2 regions of the Devosia sp. GW821-FHT12F11 genome follow, and region 2 is predicted to be linked to the other one. Evidence: riboswitches for the same ligand, from Rfam matches in the RefSeq annotation. Region 2 holds a riboswitch; the other holds the start of a gene.
The links. Region 2 has a riboswitch for cobalamin ahead of AC1ROK_RS09385 (CbtB domain-containing protein). Riboswitches for the same ligand answer to the same signal wherever they lie in the genome.

Region 1 (7,399 bases), on a different contig from region 2:
GTTCATCTCAGCCGCCGTGCATCGAGTGGTCTTCGGCCGGACCCTTGGCGGCCGGGCTCTCGACGCTGAGTTCCACCTCGACGCTGCCGGCTTTCTCGAAGCTGAGGGTCAGCGGGATCGTGGTGCCCTCAACCAGCGGCCCAGTGAGCTGCATGAACATGATGTGGAGGCCGCCGGGCGCCAGGGTGACGGTCTCGCCGGCCGGGATTTCGACGCCTTCGGGCACCTCGTTCATCTTCATCAGGTCGCCCTCCATCTTCATCTGATGGATCTGGACCACGCCGGCCACCGGCGAGGCGGCGCTCACCAGGCGATCGGCTTCGCCGCCCGTGTTGGTGATGGTGAGATAGCCGCCGCCGACCGGCGCATTGGGGAGGGTGGCGCGGGAAAAACCGCCGCTGATCTCGAGATTGCCGACGGTGACCGCGGCCGGAGCGGCCATGCTCATGGCGCCATGGTCGTGCTCGCCGGCAGCCGCCGTGGTGACGGCGAGGGTGGGAGCCGGATGCTCGAGGGCGTGGGCACTCTCGCCTGGGGCGGCGATCTGGTCCCAGACCACGGACGCGGCGCCGCATTTCTGCGTCACAACGAAGGGCAGGCTGGTCTCGGCGTCAAAGCCCTGGAGCGAACCCTGGATGGCGAACTCATCGAACTGGTCATCGGGGACCGAGCCGCCGGCCCAGGTGACCGCGAGGGCGCCGGAGGTCACCGGCTGGCCGTGCACCTGGTAGCTGTTCCGGTAGTCGCCTTTGGCGATCTCGACCGTCCAGCCGGCCTTCACCATGGGCTTGGCCGACACGAAACCCTCGGGCAGCACGACGCTGACCGTGTCGGTGGGGGCGCCGTCGCAGCCATGCGGGATGGCGATGGCGACCTTGACGGTGGCGCCGTTGGCGGCGCTGGCCGGAGTGAGCGTCGCATGCGCGAAGGCCGGGCTCGCGAGCATGAGGGTTGCAGCCGCGAATGCGGCGATAGGGGACGTGGTGTGCATCTAGCTCTCGTCTGTTGGCCGCGGCAGTTGCTGGCGCGCGGCAATCGATAATGGGTTCGATCGATCAGACGGAGGCGGGTGGTCCGCGGGCGGTGGCGGTGCCGAGCGGCTCGGCCGGCAGGTGCAAGGCGGGGAGGGCGCCATAGGCGACATCTGCCAGCATTGCCACCGGGATAGCGATGTTGCAGGGCGGCGGCAGGTCGGCGCCGCCAATGCGGCAGGCGTGACAGGGGGCGTGCGCCTTGGGGTCATCCGGGGTGTCGCCGCAATAGCTCATGTCGAGCGTGGCGGTGAGGGTGTCGGGGCCGGCGGATGCAGCAACCACCGGGGCATGGGCGAAACTGAGGAAAACCAGAGCGAGCACGACAAGCGCGTGCAGCAACTCTCTTCCCATGTTTCGCGCGTTGAGCACCGGCAACGACCCCGTTGGACGACAAGACCCTTTAGCGCAGCGGGGGGCACTGCGTCATGCGGCAAATGCGCGGCCGCCGATTGAACTCACCGGTGGAACCTGACAGAGATAAGGCGACGGTGCGCTGCATTCGAACGATGCGGCGTGAAACGGGAAGCCGGTAGGCCATTGGCCGATGCCGGCGCCGCCCCCGCGACTGTAACGGGCCTGACTCTCACTCAGCGTGCCACTGGTTTGCGACTGGGAAGGTGGAGTGAGAGGTGCCCGGAGCCAGGAGACCGGCCGTCCGGTGGTGACCCAAACCGGGACCATCGAACATGAAAAACGCTACGGGACGGTGGGTCCCGAGATGGAGATATTTATGCGCGCGCTTCTGGCCCTTCTGCTCATCGCCGTTCCGACGGCGGCCTTTGCCCATACCGGGCACGGCGATACTTCGGGGTTCCTCCACGGCTTCATGCATCCGGTCGGCGGTATCGACCACATCCTCGCCATGGTGGCCGTGGGCGTGTTCGCCTACGTGCTGGGCGGCAAGGCGCTGTGGCTGGTGCCGCTGAGCTTCGTGGCCATGATGGCGGTCGGGTTCCTGCTCGGCCTTGGCCAGATCGACGTGCCGTTCGTCGAACTGGGCATTGCGCTGTCGAGCGTGGTGATCGGCGGCGCCGCGGCGCTGGGCCGGCCGATGCCGGTCGTTGCGGCTTCGGCGCTGGTCGGGGTGTTCGCGATCTTCCACGGCCATGCGCATGGCGCCGAAATGCCGGTCGATGCCTCGGGCTTCGAATATGCGGCGGGCTTTATCGTGGCGACGGCGCTACTGCATGCAGCCGGCATCGGCGCGGCAATGGGCGTGACCAGGCTGGTCGGCAAATACGGCAAGACCGTTGCACAGGTGGCGGGCGGCGTGTTCGCGCTGGGCGGCATCGGCGTGCTGGCCGGCTGGCTCTAAGCCTCTCGCAGCGCTAGTGGAACTGGTCATCCCCGCGCAAGCGGGGATAGCCGTTTCCGGGGCCAGCATCGCAAGCGGAGGTTCCCGCTTGCGCGGGAATGACCTGGCAGCTTCGGCGATGTCGAGCAAACCCTAGAACCGAGCCCCAGACGAGCTGACCCTAGACTCCCGGGCGTTCTTGATTTATAGCCCCGCTCGCTTGAGCTTCGGCTCGGCCAATAATGCATAAAAATCCGTGCAACCAAGACCGGGCGGTCGGCGTGAAGCCGGCGAAACGCTCCTTTGAAAAAGACGAACGGAACATCAGATGTCCAAGATCATCGAACAGCTCAATCAGGAGCAGCACGACAAGCTGCTCGCCAAGGGCGCCCATCCGGAATTTACCCACGGCGATACCGTCAAGGTGTGGGTGAAGATCCGCGAAGGCGACAAGGAACGCCTGCAGGCCTATGAGGGCGTCGTCATCGCCCGCTCCGGCACCGGCATCATGGAAAGCTTCACCGTGCGCAAGATTTCGTACGGCGAAGGCGTGGAACGCGTGTTCCCCGTGCTCTCCCCCAATATCGACCGCGTCGAAGTGATCAAGCGCGGTAAGGTCCGTCGCGCCAAGCTCTACTACCTGCGCGATCGTCGCGGTAAGGCCGCCCGTATTTTCGAGAACCAGGGCGCCCGCACCAAGAAGATCGAGGCCGGCGAGCGCGAAGCCGCCATCGAGGCCAAGAACGCCCGCGAGGCCGAGAAGATCGCAGCCGCCGAGGCGCTGGCCCGGGAGCTCGCCGAGAAGGACGCCGCCGAGGCCGCCGCCGCTGCTGCTGCCGAGGCAGCCGCCGCGACCGAGCCCAAGGCTGAGTAATCAGTTGAAGCGCGTCTAGGTGGTCGCGGGCGCCGAACGGAAAAGTCTCACAACTTTTCCTGCGCCCGCTCCAGCCGTGCCACAGTTTGGGCACGAGCGCGACTAGAGTTCAGCCCGGCTCACGAGCCGGGCTTTTGATTCCGGGGTTGGGATGCCCCGTATTCCGGTCTTTGTGCACGCGAGATCAAAGATCTCGCTATGGGGAAATTGGAATGGACGCAGCTCTTCAGGACGCGGAAGAGAGGCGGCACCTCGCCGCGGAACTCAGGGCGGAAGCCCGCACCGTGCTGGTCGAAACCGGCCTGCTCGAACTGCTCAATGCCCGTTTCGGCGAGGCGGTGGTGACCGGCAGTGCCGGCTACGACCTGATGGTGTGGCGCGATATCGACATCCACATGCCGTGCGAGGCGGAACGCTGGGCCGAATGGGCCGGTCTCGCCGCCGATATCGCCATCCAGTTCGATCGGGCGGGATTGCAGCTCCACAAGGCGAGCTTCCTCAACGACTATGTCGCGCCGCACCCGCTCGGCGCCGGACTCTATTGGGGCATCGAGTTCAACGATTACGCCGGCAACCCCTGGAAATGCGACATCTGGGGCTGGGAGCCGTTCGATTTCGCCGTCCGCCAGGCGCGCGATGCCAACCTCAGGGCCGACCTCTCGGCCTGCGACCGCGACCTGATCCTCAGGCTCAAGCACGAGGCGCGCGAGCGGCCGGGCTATTACGGCGTGATGGTCGGCAGCTTCGATATCTACCAGTTCGCGCTGGCCGGGGCCGGCGAGACGCTGGACGAACTGGAGCAGTGGAAGGGACTGGTGGCGCAGTAGCCAGGCGCCGCTGTCTGCGCGAGTGGCGCACTCCCTCCGAGCTACGCTAGTTCGCTCCGCTCACAAGCTGCGCTTGCCTCCCCCGTCGAGGGGGAGGTGGTGGCTGGGGCGGGATTGTGCCTGACACACCGGCCGGCACCCTCTCCTCGAAGGGGAGGGTAGGGGAGGGGTGTGGGCAGGCGCCGTGGTTGCATTTCCCGGCGCATTCGCCAGATTACCGCCCGGCAGCACCACAACGACCGGAGAGTTCCGATGCAATCCTTCATCTGCGTCACCTGTGGCGTGGGCCATGCGCCGTCTGAGGCGCCGCCCGCGCGCTGCGCTATCTGCGATGACGAGCGGCAATATGTGACCGCCGCCGGGCAGCGCTGGACGACGCTGGCGGAGCTGCAGCAGAAGCACACGATCGAGTTCAAGGAGCAGGAGCCGGGGCTGGTGGGGATCGGGGCGACGCCGCAGATCGCCATCGGGCAGCGCATGCTGCTGATCCAGCAACCGGGTGGCGGGGTGCTGTGGGATTGCACGCCGCTGGTCACCGACGAGGCTGTGGCCCGGATCAAGGAGCTGGGTGGGGTGCGGGCGATGGCGATCTCGCACCCGCACTTCTATTCCTCGATGGTCGACTGGTCGGAGGCGCTGGGTGGCGTGCCGATCCATATCCACGAGGCGAACCGGCAATATGTGATGCGGCGGTCGGAACGCGTGAACTACTGGAGCGGCGAGACGCTGGAGCTCGGGCAGGGGGTAACGCTGGTACGTTGCGGCGGGCATTTTGTCGGCTCCACCGCGCTGCACTGGACGGGCGAAGACGGCAAGGGCGTGCTGATGACCGGCGATACCATCATGGTGGTGCCGGACACCCGCTGGGTGAGCTTCATGTACTCCTATCCCAACCTGATCCCGCTGCCGGCACGCGAGGTGAACCGCATCGTCGGCACGGTCGAGCCATTTGCCTATGACCGGATCTATGCCGGCTGGTGGGACCGGGTGATGACGCGGGATGCCAAGTCGCGGGTAGCGGCTTCGGCGGAGCGCTATGTGCAGGCGATCAGCCAGTAAGTCGTCGGACCCCGAATACCCGATGTCATCCCGGCGCAGGCCGGGATCCATCCTGAGATGGTTCGGCTCCAGCGGTGAAGGGCGCCACCTCGGGATGGGCCCCGGCCTTCGCCGGGGTAACACTGTGGTTGGGATGCAATGTGCCCACCACCCGTCAACATCGCTGACCTAAGATATATCTTGAGAGCTATCTTGAAGCGTCAGCACCCGAGGCATATCTTTCGGCTATCGTAAGATATATCTTGGAGATGTGATATGCATGATCACGACCACCGGTGGGACCGGAACTGGCGGCGCATGGAAGCCATGGCGCGACGCGGGTTCCGCAAGTTCGGCAACTTCGAAGCCAACATCAACCCTGGCGACTGGGGTGGGTTCGGGGGCAATTTCCGCATCGGACGGATGCTGGCCTCGGGCGACCTCAGGCTGGTGGCGCTGTTCCTGATCGAACAGCAGCCGCGGCACGGCTACGACCTGATCAAGGCGATCGAGGAGCATTCGAAGGGCTTTTATTCGCCGAGCCCCGGCATCGTCTATCCGGCGCTGACCTATCTCGAGGAGGCGGGGTATGTGACCTCGGCCGCCGAGGGCAACAAGAAGCTCTACACCATCACCGAGGAAGGCCGGACGCACCTCAACGACAATCGCGAGGCGATCCAGTCGACGCTCGATTTCCTCGCCAAGGCGGGCTCGGGCATGGAGCATTTGCGGGAGCGCATGGCGAGCCAGGACTTTCCGTTCACGCCGGGGGAGGCGGAGCAGTTCCGCGAGCGATTTCGCGGCATGGGGCGGGAATTTGGCCGGCATGGCTGGTTCGGCGATCGCGGCGGTCCTCCGCCGCACCCGGATCATCCCGAGCGGCCCGACCGGGCCGACCGGCCCGAACGATCGGAACGCTACTCGGGCCGCCCCGACCGTGATCTCGACGACGTGGCGCCGGAAGTGAACGAGGCGCGCAAGGCGTTGAAGAAGGCGATCAAGGAGGCGATCCGGCGCGACCCCGAAGAGGACCGTCGGGTGGCGGAAATCCTCCGCCGCGCGGCGCAGGAGATCCGCGAGGGGCACGAGGACGATACGACCGAAGTCGATCTCGGCTAAGGCCTTGATTTGGTCGGGCTTTTCGACCCGGAAAAGTCGCCGATTTCCTCCAAATGCGCCTGCCGTCTGATTGACAAGCGCTCCCGTCTGGCCGGATGCTTTCGGCCAGGCGGGAGTTTTCATTATGGCAAATTGGTCTGAACGGGACCGGCAGCTCGGCATGGACCGGGCGATCAGCCGGCGCGATTTCCTCAATGGCGTGGCGCTCGGTATCGGCGGGGTGGCGATCTCGCAGCTCGGCCTCGGCGCCGGTGCGGCACAGGCGGCGCTGACGGCGAACTATCCGCCGGAACTGAAGAACCTGCGCGGGCATTCCGACGGGGCGATGAGCGTCGGGCACGCGCTGCGCGACGGCACCTTCTGGTCGAGCGCCGGAACGCCCGAGGCGACCGGCGAGAGCTATGACCTCGTGGTGGTGGGCGGCGGCATTTCCGGGCTTGCCGCAGCGCAGCTCTACCAGAAGCACAAGCCGGGCAAGGTGCTGATCGTCGAGAACAACGACGATTTCGGCGGCCATGCGCGGCGTAACGAGTATGTGACGGCGGCCGGGCGGACGGTGATCGGCTATGGTGGCAGCCAGTCGCTGCAGACCCCGAGCTACTTCTCGGATGCGGTGCACGCGGTGCTGAAAGACATCGGCATCGAGCTCGAAAAGTTCGAGACCTATTACGACAAGGACTGGGAGGACGCGCGCGGCCTCGGCAGCGCGGTGTTCTTCGCCAAGGAGGTGTTCGGCGCTGACAGATTCGTGCCCGAAGCCGAGGCGGCGGCGGACTGGGTGCCGCTGACGCCGCTCAACGACAAGGCCAAGGCCGACCTGATCGAGCTGATCGACGCGCCCAAGGACTACCTCGCCGGCAAGACGCGCGAGGAAAAGCTCAAGCAGCTTAGCGAGACTACCTATGCGGACTTCCTCCTGAAGATCTGCGGCTACGACCCGCAGCTCGTCACCTATTTCCAGGAATCGACGGGCGGCTATTTCGGCATCGGCATCGAGGGAACGACGGCGCTCGATGCCTGGGGCAACTGGAACCCCGGCTTTGGCGGGATGGACCTGGGCGAGCGGCCGTACAAGACGATGAGTCCCTCGGGGCGGCTCGCCCTCACCGATCCCGACCCCTACATCTACCACTTCCCCGACGGCAATGCCGGAGTGGCGCGGGCGCTGGTGCGCAAGCTTATCCCTAAGGCGCTGGCCGGGTCGAGCATGGAG
Region 2 (7,399 bases):
ACCGACAGGTTGTGGCTCAACCGCAGCAGGTTGGCGAGGCGCAGGTCGGATGTTGCCGCCCGATCGGCCGCGGCGGCAAGCATCATCAGCTCGCTGTCGGCCGCCGAAGCAAAGACGACATCCCCGGGCGTCTGGGCGAGGTCGATGGCCTCGCCCTCCTGCTGCAGCGCTCCGGCTTGCGCCGCGAGGAGATGCATCAGGCTGCGGCCGCCACCGCCTGCTCGAGGCTAGCGGTGATGGCGGCGCGGTTGAGCGGGCTCTCCCCGATCACCACCAGGGTGGTCTGGCGGGCTTCGCCCGCTTTCCATGGCCGATCGAAATAGGCGGTGACGCGCGGACCGACCGCCTGGATGGCGAGACGGGCCGGGGCGCCGGGGAGCGACGCGAAGCCCTTCAGACGGAGCACATCGTGGGCGCGGATGGTCTGCTCGATGGTCGCCAGCAGATGATCCTTGCTGGTGACGCCGCCGAGGGTGACCGAGAAGGAATCGAAGTCGTCGTGCTCGTGGCCTTCGCCACCGTGCTCGAGCTCGTGGTGGCTCTCGCGTCCGGCGAGGTTGTCTTCGGTCGAGAGCCCCATGCCAAGGAGCGCCGCGACATCGACATGGCCGTTGCGGGCGCGGACCACGCCGGTGCCCGGACGCATCTCGGCCTTGAGGTGGGCTTCGATGGTGTCGAGCTGGGCGTCGGAGACCAGGTCGGCCTTGTTGAGGATCACCATGTCGGCGGCGATCAGCTGATCCTCGAACAGCTCGCCGAGCGGCGTCTCGTGGTCGAGCATGGCGTCGGCGGAACGGAGCGCATCGACCGCCTGTTCGTCATTGGCGAAGCGGCCTTCGCTGAGCGCCGCCGCGTCGGCGACGGTGACGACGCCGTCGATGGTCACCTCGGACTTGATCTCGGGCCAGTTGAAGGCGCGGATCAGCGGCTGCGGCAAAGCGAGGCCGGAGGTTTCGATGACGATGTGGTCGGGGCGATCGTCACGCTCGAGCAGCGCCTGCATGGTGGGGATGAACTCGTCGGCGACAGTGCAGCAGATGCAGCCGTTGCTCAGCTCGATCATATCCTCTTCGCGGCAGGTCTCGTCGCCGCAGCCGGCGAGGATTTCCTTGTCGACGCCGAGTTCGCCGAACTCGTTGATGATCAGCGCGATGCGCTTGCCCTTGGCATGGGCGAGCAGGTGCCGGACCAGGGTGGTCTTGCCGGCGCCGAGGAAGCCGGTGATGACGGTGACGGGGATCTTTGAACTGGCGAGTTCGGTCGTGCTCATGCGTGGGCACCTTTCAGGGCGAAGGCAGAAGATCGGGCGAAGCGCTCGTTGAGCCAGCCGAACAGCGGGCCGACGATCAGCCAGAACAGCGCACCGGTGGCGAGGGTCGCCGCGGCGAATGATGTGGCGAGGTTGGCGGGGACGGCGCTGGCGTGCTCGCCCAAGAGCGGCGGCGCGCCGATGACGTGCGGCGCGAGGATCAGCACGGCAGCAATGACGATGCCGGTCCAGTTGCGGAGTTTGGCGATGGCGAGGATGCCGGCACCGGTGGCGAGCGCCGTGCCGACCCACCAGACCTGGCGGGCGACGAGATCGGCGGCGGGCATGCCCGGGAGTTCAGGCGGCAGGCCGAGGGCTGGAGCGAGCTGCAGGGCGATGAAGCCGCCGAGCCCCCAGATCACGCCGTTGCGGGCAGTGATCTCGATACCCGAGAAGACGGAGACGGCAGCGAGCAGGAAGGCGAAGCCGATGCAGCCGAGGAGGTTGGCCAGCACGGTGTAGGCGATGCGCTCGGCGCCATCCTGCGGGGCCCAAGCGTCTTCGTCATGCTCGTGGGCGGGTGCGGCTTCGGCATGAGAATGCTCTGCGGTGCCGGCCTCGTGGCTGTGCTCGGCGACGGCCGACGCCTCGGGGGCGGCGTTCTCGTAAACCTCGGCGGCGAGGATCAGTGGTGCGACGCGCCATTGCTGCACGGCGCTCATGGCCAAGCCGGCTGCGAGTCCGGCAAGGACCGCAGCGAAAAAGATTCGCTGGAAGAGTTTCATCGATGTCTCGTGTGCTTAGAGCTGAGTCAGCTCAATGGCAGGGGAAGCCAAGCGCATGGCGCGTATCGTGCGCACCATTGTGGATGGCCATGTCGCTGGCAAAACCGACGCCGCCGACAAGGACGAAGCCGATAAACAACGCCAGCACACCTGCGATGAGCCGCTGCGAGACAGAAAGACGGACGACCGACGCCGTCTGGACCTGAGTATTCATATGCCTGCACCCTCCGTGCGGATGAAAGTGGGCGCATCGCCCGAGCTCTTTCCGGGGGTCGCGTTTTGAACCGGAAAAGTCTCACAACTTTTCCCGAAACACTCCCGGACGCTGGCAGGTCTCCTGACTCGCGGGTCACCGTGGTCTCCGGCCTTCCCAACATCCCGAGGGATGTCAGTGGCATAGTCGGAGGCACTCGCCACTTACAGTTGCGGGGGCAGCCACGGATTTGGTCCCTGATGGGTACGCCGCACCGTGTTCCCTTTTGATCCCCTCGCCCGAACGGGTTTGAGGAACCAACGTGGGGCTATGGTTACGCCGCGGGAGGGGGCGCGGTCAATCTTCCGCCGCAGCGGAATCGGGATAGCCGACGGTGACAGTGTCGACGCGCGCATCGACCTTCTCGAGCAGTGGCTCGCTCGACGAGATCTGCATGTCGCCGGAGATGGCATCGACATTGAGATCGGCCGGATAATCGCCGACGGCGAAGCGAACGCTGACCGAGCAACCACCTTCCGGCGGGGCGAGCTTGCCGCCCTCGAAGATGGCGGCGCCACCATAATCCCAGAAGAAGCCGTAGAGCTGGAACGGCCCGCCATTCAACGCCTCGACCTCTTTGACGGTGAGCCCCTTCCTGAGCCCGCCCGGCGCGGTGTCTCCCGGCGGCACGGTGAAATAGGCGACGCGCTCGTGCTTCTCCTCGTCCCACCAGCCGAACTCGATGGTCTTGGTGGGATCGTTGGGGAAGATGGTGGTGGCGAGCACGGTGGAGCCCTCGGGGCCCGGGACGTCGCCAGTCACCACATTGTCCTTGCCGAAGGCCTCGATCAGCCGCGCTTCGGAGCTGTCAGCGGCGAAAGGACCCTCACAGACGATGTCGGCGGCCAGGGCGGGCGCCGCCAGCAGCAACAGGGGAAACAGGACCAGCGCGCGCATTGTCGACCTCCGTTGACCCGCCGAATCTAGCTGAGCCCAGTGAGTCTGGGCAGGCCTTGCGGCGGAAGCTGGGCGCAGGGTCATCCACCCGACTGCAGCCGTTCGGTCATCTGGTTCTGGATCGCGAGGACCTCCACGATCACCTCGGTGAGGAGGCGCAGCTCGTCGAGGCTGCGCTTGCCCAGCGCTTCGGCGCCAGCGATCGCCATCGGGGCGTAGGCCTTCTCGATGACGGCGGCAGTGGCCTCGGCGAGTTCCACCAGCACCTTGCGCCGGTCATGCGGATCGGGTTGGCGGCGGACGAAGTTACGGGCCTCGAGCCGGTCGATCAGCGAAGTGACGGCGGCCGGGGTGAGACGGGTGGCGCGGGCGATGGCGCTGGCGGTCTGCGGACCGCTGGTGAGGAAGCTGAGGCACAGCCGTTCGGCCGGGCCGAGCTGGAAGATTGCTCCCACCTCCTCGTCATAACGCTGCGTCGCCTCCTGCCAGCGCACGATGAGCGTGCCGAGCCGCTGCACGAGCTCGGCCTTTGCATCGCTTGACGAATTTATTTCGACCATCTAATTATCTACTCATCGAATAATACGACGGGCGCATGATATGCGGCGTCGCGCAGGTGAGGCAAGAATGAAAGCACGCATCGGTATCGTTGGCGCAGGTTCCGCCGGCCTCGGCCTGGCCCTGGCGCTGGTCAGGCGCGGCTTCGCCCCCGTTGTCTTCGAGAAGCGCAGCGAAAAGCAGGTGATCGACGAGGGGATTTTCCTGACGCTGGCGCCCAACGGCATGAACGCGCTGCGCGGCTTTGGCCTTGCGACGGAGGCGCTGCGGCACGGGGTCGAAACGCGCGCCATTGTCCTCCACAACGAACACGGCAAGGCGCTCGGCACGGTCGACTATGCCCGCCACACGGCGCGGTTCGGCGCCCCCTCGGTGACGATCCGGCGCGGCGCGCTGAGCGAGATCCTTCTCGGCGCAGCCCGTGCCGCAGGGGTGCCGATGCAGTTCGAGACGCCGGTGATAGCGGTCGCCAATCTGGAAGGCGAGGTGGCGGCGACGACCGCTGACGGCGTGACACACAGTTTCGACGTGCTGGTGGGGGCAGATGGCCTCCGCTCCAATGTGCGTGGCCTCGCCATGCCCGGGCTGCCGTCACCGGCCTATAACGGGCTACTGGGGAGCGGCGGCATCGTCGATGTGCCGGAGGTGCCGCCGACGAACGGGCAGATGTTGATGACCTTCGGGCGACGGGCGTTCTTCGGCTACATCAAGGACCCGGGCGGCCCGGTCTATTGGTTCAACAGCTTTCCCGCCGACGAAAAGCAGGCGCAACTGATCGATCGCCAGGCAGCGACCGGGTATTTCGAAGCGCTGCATCGCGGCGATCCCTCGGTCAACCGGCGGATCATCGCGGCTGCCGCGCCGCAGGTGAGCCGGATCTATCCCGATTACGACGTGCCGAGCCTGCCCTATTGGTCGAGGGGGCGGGTGATCCTGATCGGCGATGCGGCGCATGCGGTGACCCCGCATTCGGGCCAGGGCGCATCGATGGCGCTCGAGGACGCGCTGGTGCTGGCGGCCTGCCTCGAGGCGGAGGCGACGCCGGAAAGCGCCTTTCGACGTTTCGAGGCATTGCGGCGCGACCGCGTGGAGGCGGCGGTGCGGCTCGGCCGGCAGGGTGGCACGCCCAAGAAGGCGCAGGGTTGGCTGGCGCGGCGAGTGCGCGACCTGGTGTTGCCGCTGTTCGTGCCGCTCGGCCAGCGTGGGCAGGAGCACTTGTTCGCCTTCCGAGCCGACGATACCCCGCTGGTCCGGCCGAACTGAGCGGCCTTGCGGCCGACACAGGGCCCGGCGATCAATGGACGAAGCCAACTGATTCGCCCCGGTGCCCCGATGCCCTTCACCTTCCAGACGGTGATGCCGATCCTGCTCCTGATCGGCTCCAACGTGTTCATGACCGTCGCCTGGTATGGGCACCTCAAGTTCCCGCATATGGCGATGTGGGTGGCGGTGATGGTCAGCTGGGGCATCGCGCTGGTGGAATACTGGCTGGCGGTGCCCGCCAACCGTATCGGCTACGGCGCCTATACCGCGGCGGAGCTCAAGACCATCCAGGAGGTGATCAGCCTCACGGTGTTCGCCGGCTTCGCGGTGTTCGTCCTCGGCGAGAAGCTGACCTGGAACCACGCGGTCGGCTTCCTGCTGATCTTTGCCGGAGCGTTCTTCATCTTCCGGGGGCCGCTGAAGTAGCGACCAGTGACTGGTGAGCGAAGACGCCGGCCCCTGCCCCATCGGCGACCGCAAAGCTGATATTGTGCATTGGTCTGGCCGCATCGCCCGCGGCATAGACCCCGGGAATGCTGGTCTGCTGCAGGTGATCGACGACGAAGAAGTCGCCTGCCATGCCGGCCTTGGTTTCGCAGCCGAGCTGGATGCCGAGATTGCTCGCGAACCGGATCGGCGCGTGGGCGAAGATGGCGTCGAGTGCGACCGAGCCCGCGGTGGTGACAACGGAGTTCAGCTTGCCGCCGTCGTGATCGAAGCGCACCAGCGCCTCCTCGACCAGCTTCACCCGCATATCGGCCAGCGCAGTGCGGACGATCGGATCGACCGGGGCGCCGTTGGCGAACAGCGTCAGGTCGCTGGTCCACTCGGAAAAGAAGCGGGCGAGGTGCGGGATATCGCCCTCGCGCAGCATCAGGCCGAGGCGGTGATCGGCGACCTCATAGCCGTGGCAGTAGGGGCAATGCAGCACCGTCTTGCCCCAGCACTCCGCCATGCCGGGAATACCGCTGGTATCATCGGTGACGCCGTGGGCGATGATCAGCCGACGGGCGGCGAGCCGCTGGTGTGAGGCGAGCTCGATGCTGAACCCGTCGAACTCACCCGAGGCAGCGATGGCCTCGGCATTGCGGAGCTCGACGGTGCCGTAGGTCTCGAGCTGGCGACGGGCTTCGGCCAGCAGTTCGCCCGGCGCGGCGCCATCGCGCGAGAGGAAGCCATGCGAGTGGGCGGCGAAGCGGTTGCGCGGCTTGCCGGTATCGAGCACCAGCACCTTGCGGCGGGCGCGACCCAGTTGCGTGGCGGCGGCGAGGCCGGCAAAGCCGCCGCCGATGATGATGACATCGTACATATCATTGTCCTGTTCCGAACGGGGAATGGCGCCGGCGAAGAGACGTTCCGCCGGACTGAGATCTGCATCAGGCCGGCGACCAGGCCGGGAACGGATCGGGGAGGTGCTCCCAGGCCGATGGGGTGAAGGCGCGTGCCGGGATCAGGCAGTCGTCCAGCGCCCGGCGCAGCGACGCCTCGTCCATCGGGTCGGTACCGATGAAGACGATCTCCTGCCGGCGGTCGCCCCAGATGGGATCGAGATAGGCGGCCATGGCAGTTTCCCACTGTGGATCGTCGGGCCAGCGTTGCCGTGGCACGGCGGACCACCAGAGCCCCCGCCGACTGGTCGAGACCAGTTGGCCGGCCTGACTCAGTTCGCCGACATAGTGCGGCCGGGTGGCAAGCCAGAAGAAACCTTTGGCGCGGATGACGCCGGGGTGAGCCCGAGCGACGAAGCTGTTGAACAGCAGCGGGTTGAACGGCCGGCGCGCCCGATAGACGAAGGAGCGGATGCCGTATTCGAGGGTTTCCGGAATGTGATCGGCAAAGCCGTTCAGTTCCTTGAACCACAGCGGATGCTGCTCGGCGCGATCGAAGTTGAAGCGGCCGGTGCCGAGGATCTGGTCGATGGCGACGCGGCTGAAGTCGGTTTCGATGAGCTCGGCGCCGGCGTTCAGCGAACGGATGATGCGGCGCGCGGCCGCGAGCGCATCCGGCGTGGCGGTCGCGACCTTGTTCAGCACGATAACGTCGGCGAACTCGATCTGGTCGACCAGCAGGTGGACGAGGCTGCGCTCGTCGTCGGGGCCGAGGGTCTCGCCATGGGCGGAGAGCGGATCGGTGGAGCCGAACTGGGTGGCGAGGTTGGCGGCATCGACCACGGTGACCATGGTGTCGAGGTCGGTGATGTCGCTGAGACTTTCACCTGCCACATCGCGGAACTCGAAGGTGGCGGCGACCGGCAGCGGCTCGGAGATGCCGGTCGACTCGATGAGCAGGTAGTCGAAGCGCCCGGCCTCGGCTAGGGCGCGCACCTCGCGCAACAGGTCGCCGCGCAGGGTGCAGCAGATGCAGCCGTTCGACATCTCGACCAGTTGCTCGTCG

Region 1: it holds a riboswitch for cobalamin, as region 2 does, so the genes downstream of both, AC1ROK_RS01260 (HupE/UreJ family protein) here and AC1ROK_RS09385 (CbtB domain-containing protein) in region 2, are expected to answer to the same signal.

The regions. Positions count from the first base shown of each region.
Region 1 is NZ_JBXAPX010000001.1:248,187-255,585, reverse strand. Features, by position in the region: gene AC1ROK_RS01275 (SCO family protein) at 1-6, opposite strand, end outside; gene AC1ROK_RS01270 (copper chaperone PCu(A)C domain-containing protein) at 8-991, opposite strand; gene AC1ROK_RS01265 (hypothetical protein) at 1,056-1,373, opposite strand; cobalamin riboswitch at 1,504-1,704, shown strand; gene AC1ROK_RS01260 (HupE/UreJ family protein) at 1,765-2,349, shown strand; gene rplS (50S ribosomal protein L19) at 2,657-3,202, shown strand; gene AC1ROK_RS01250 (hypothetical protein) at 3,415-4,029, shown strand; gene AC1ROK_RS01245 (MBL fold metallo-hydrolase) at 4,282-5,088, shown strand; gene AC1ROK_RS01240 (PadR family transcriptional regulator) at 5,344-6,186, shown strand; gene AC1ROK_RS01235 (NAD(P)-binding protein) at 6,311-7,399, shown strand, end outside.
Region 2 is NZ_JBXAPX010000002.1:780,010-787,408, forward strand. Features, by position in the region: gene cobN (cobaltochelatase subunit CobN) at 1-197, opposite strand, end outside; gene cobW (cobalamin biosynthesis protein CobW) at 197-1,270, opposite strand; gene AC1ROK_RS09380 (CbtA family protein) at 1,267-2,034, opposite strand; gene AC1ROK_RS09385 (CbtB domain-containing protein) at 2,066-2,248, opposite strand; cobalamin riboswitch at 2,345-2,564, opposite strand; gene AC1ROK_RS09390 (hypothetical protein) at 2,585-3,184, opposite strand; gene AC1ROK_RS09395 (MarR family winged helix-turn-helix transcriptional regulator) at 3,265-3,744, opposite strand; gene AC1ROK_RS09400 (FAD-dependent monooxygenase) at 3,812-5,005, shown strand; gene AC1ROK_RS09405 (DMT family protein) at 5,075-5,431, shown strand; gene AC1ROK_RS09410 (NAD(P)/FAD-dependent oxidoreductase) at 5,406-6,314, opposite strand; gene AC1ROK_RS09415 (GTP-binding protein) at 6,382-7,399, opposite strand, start outside.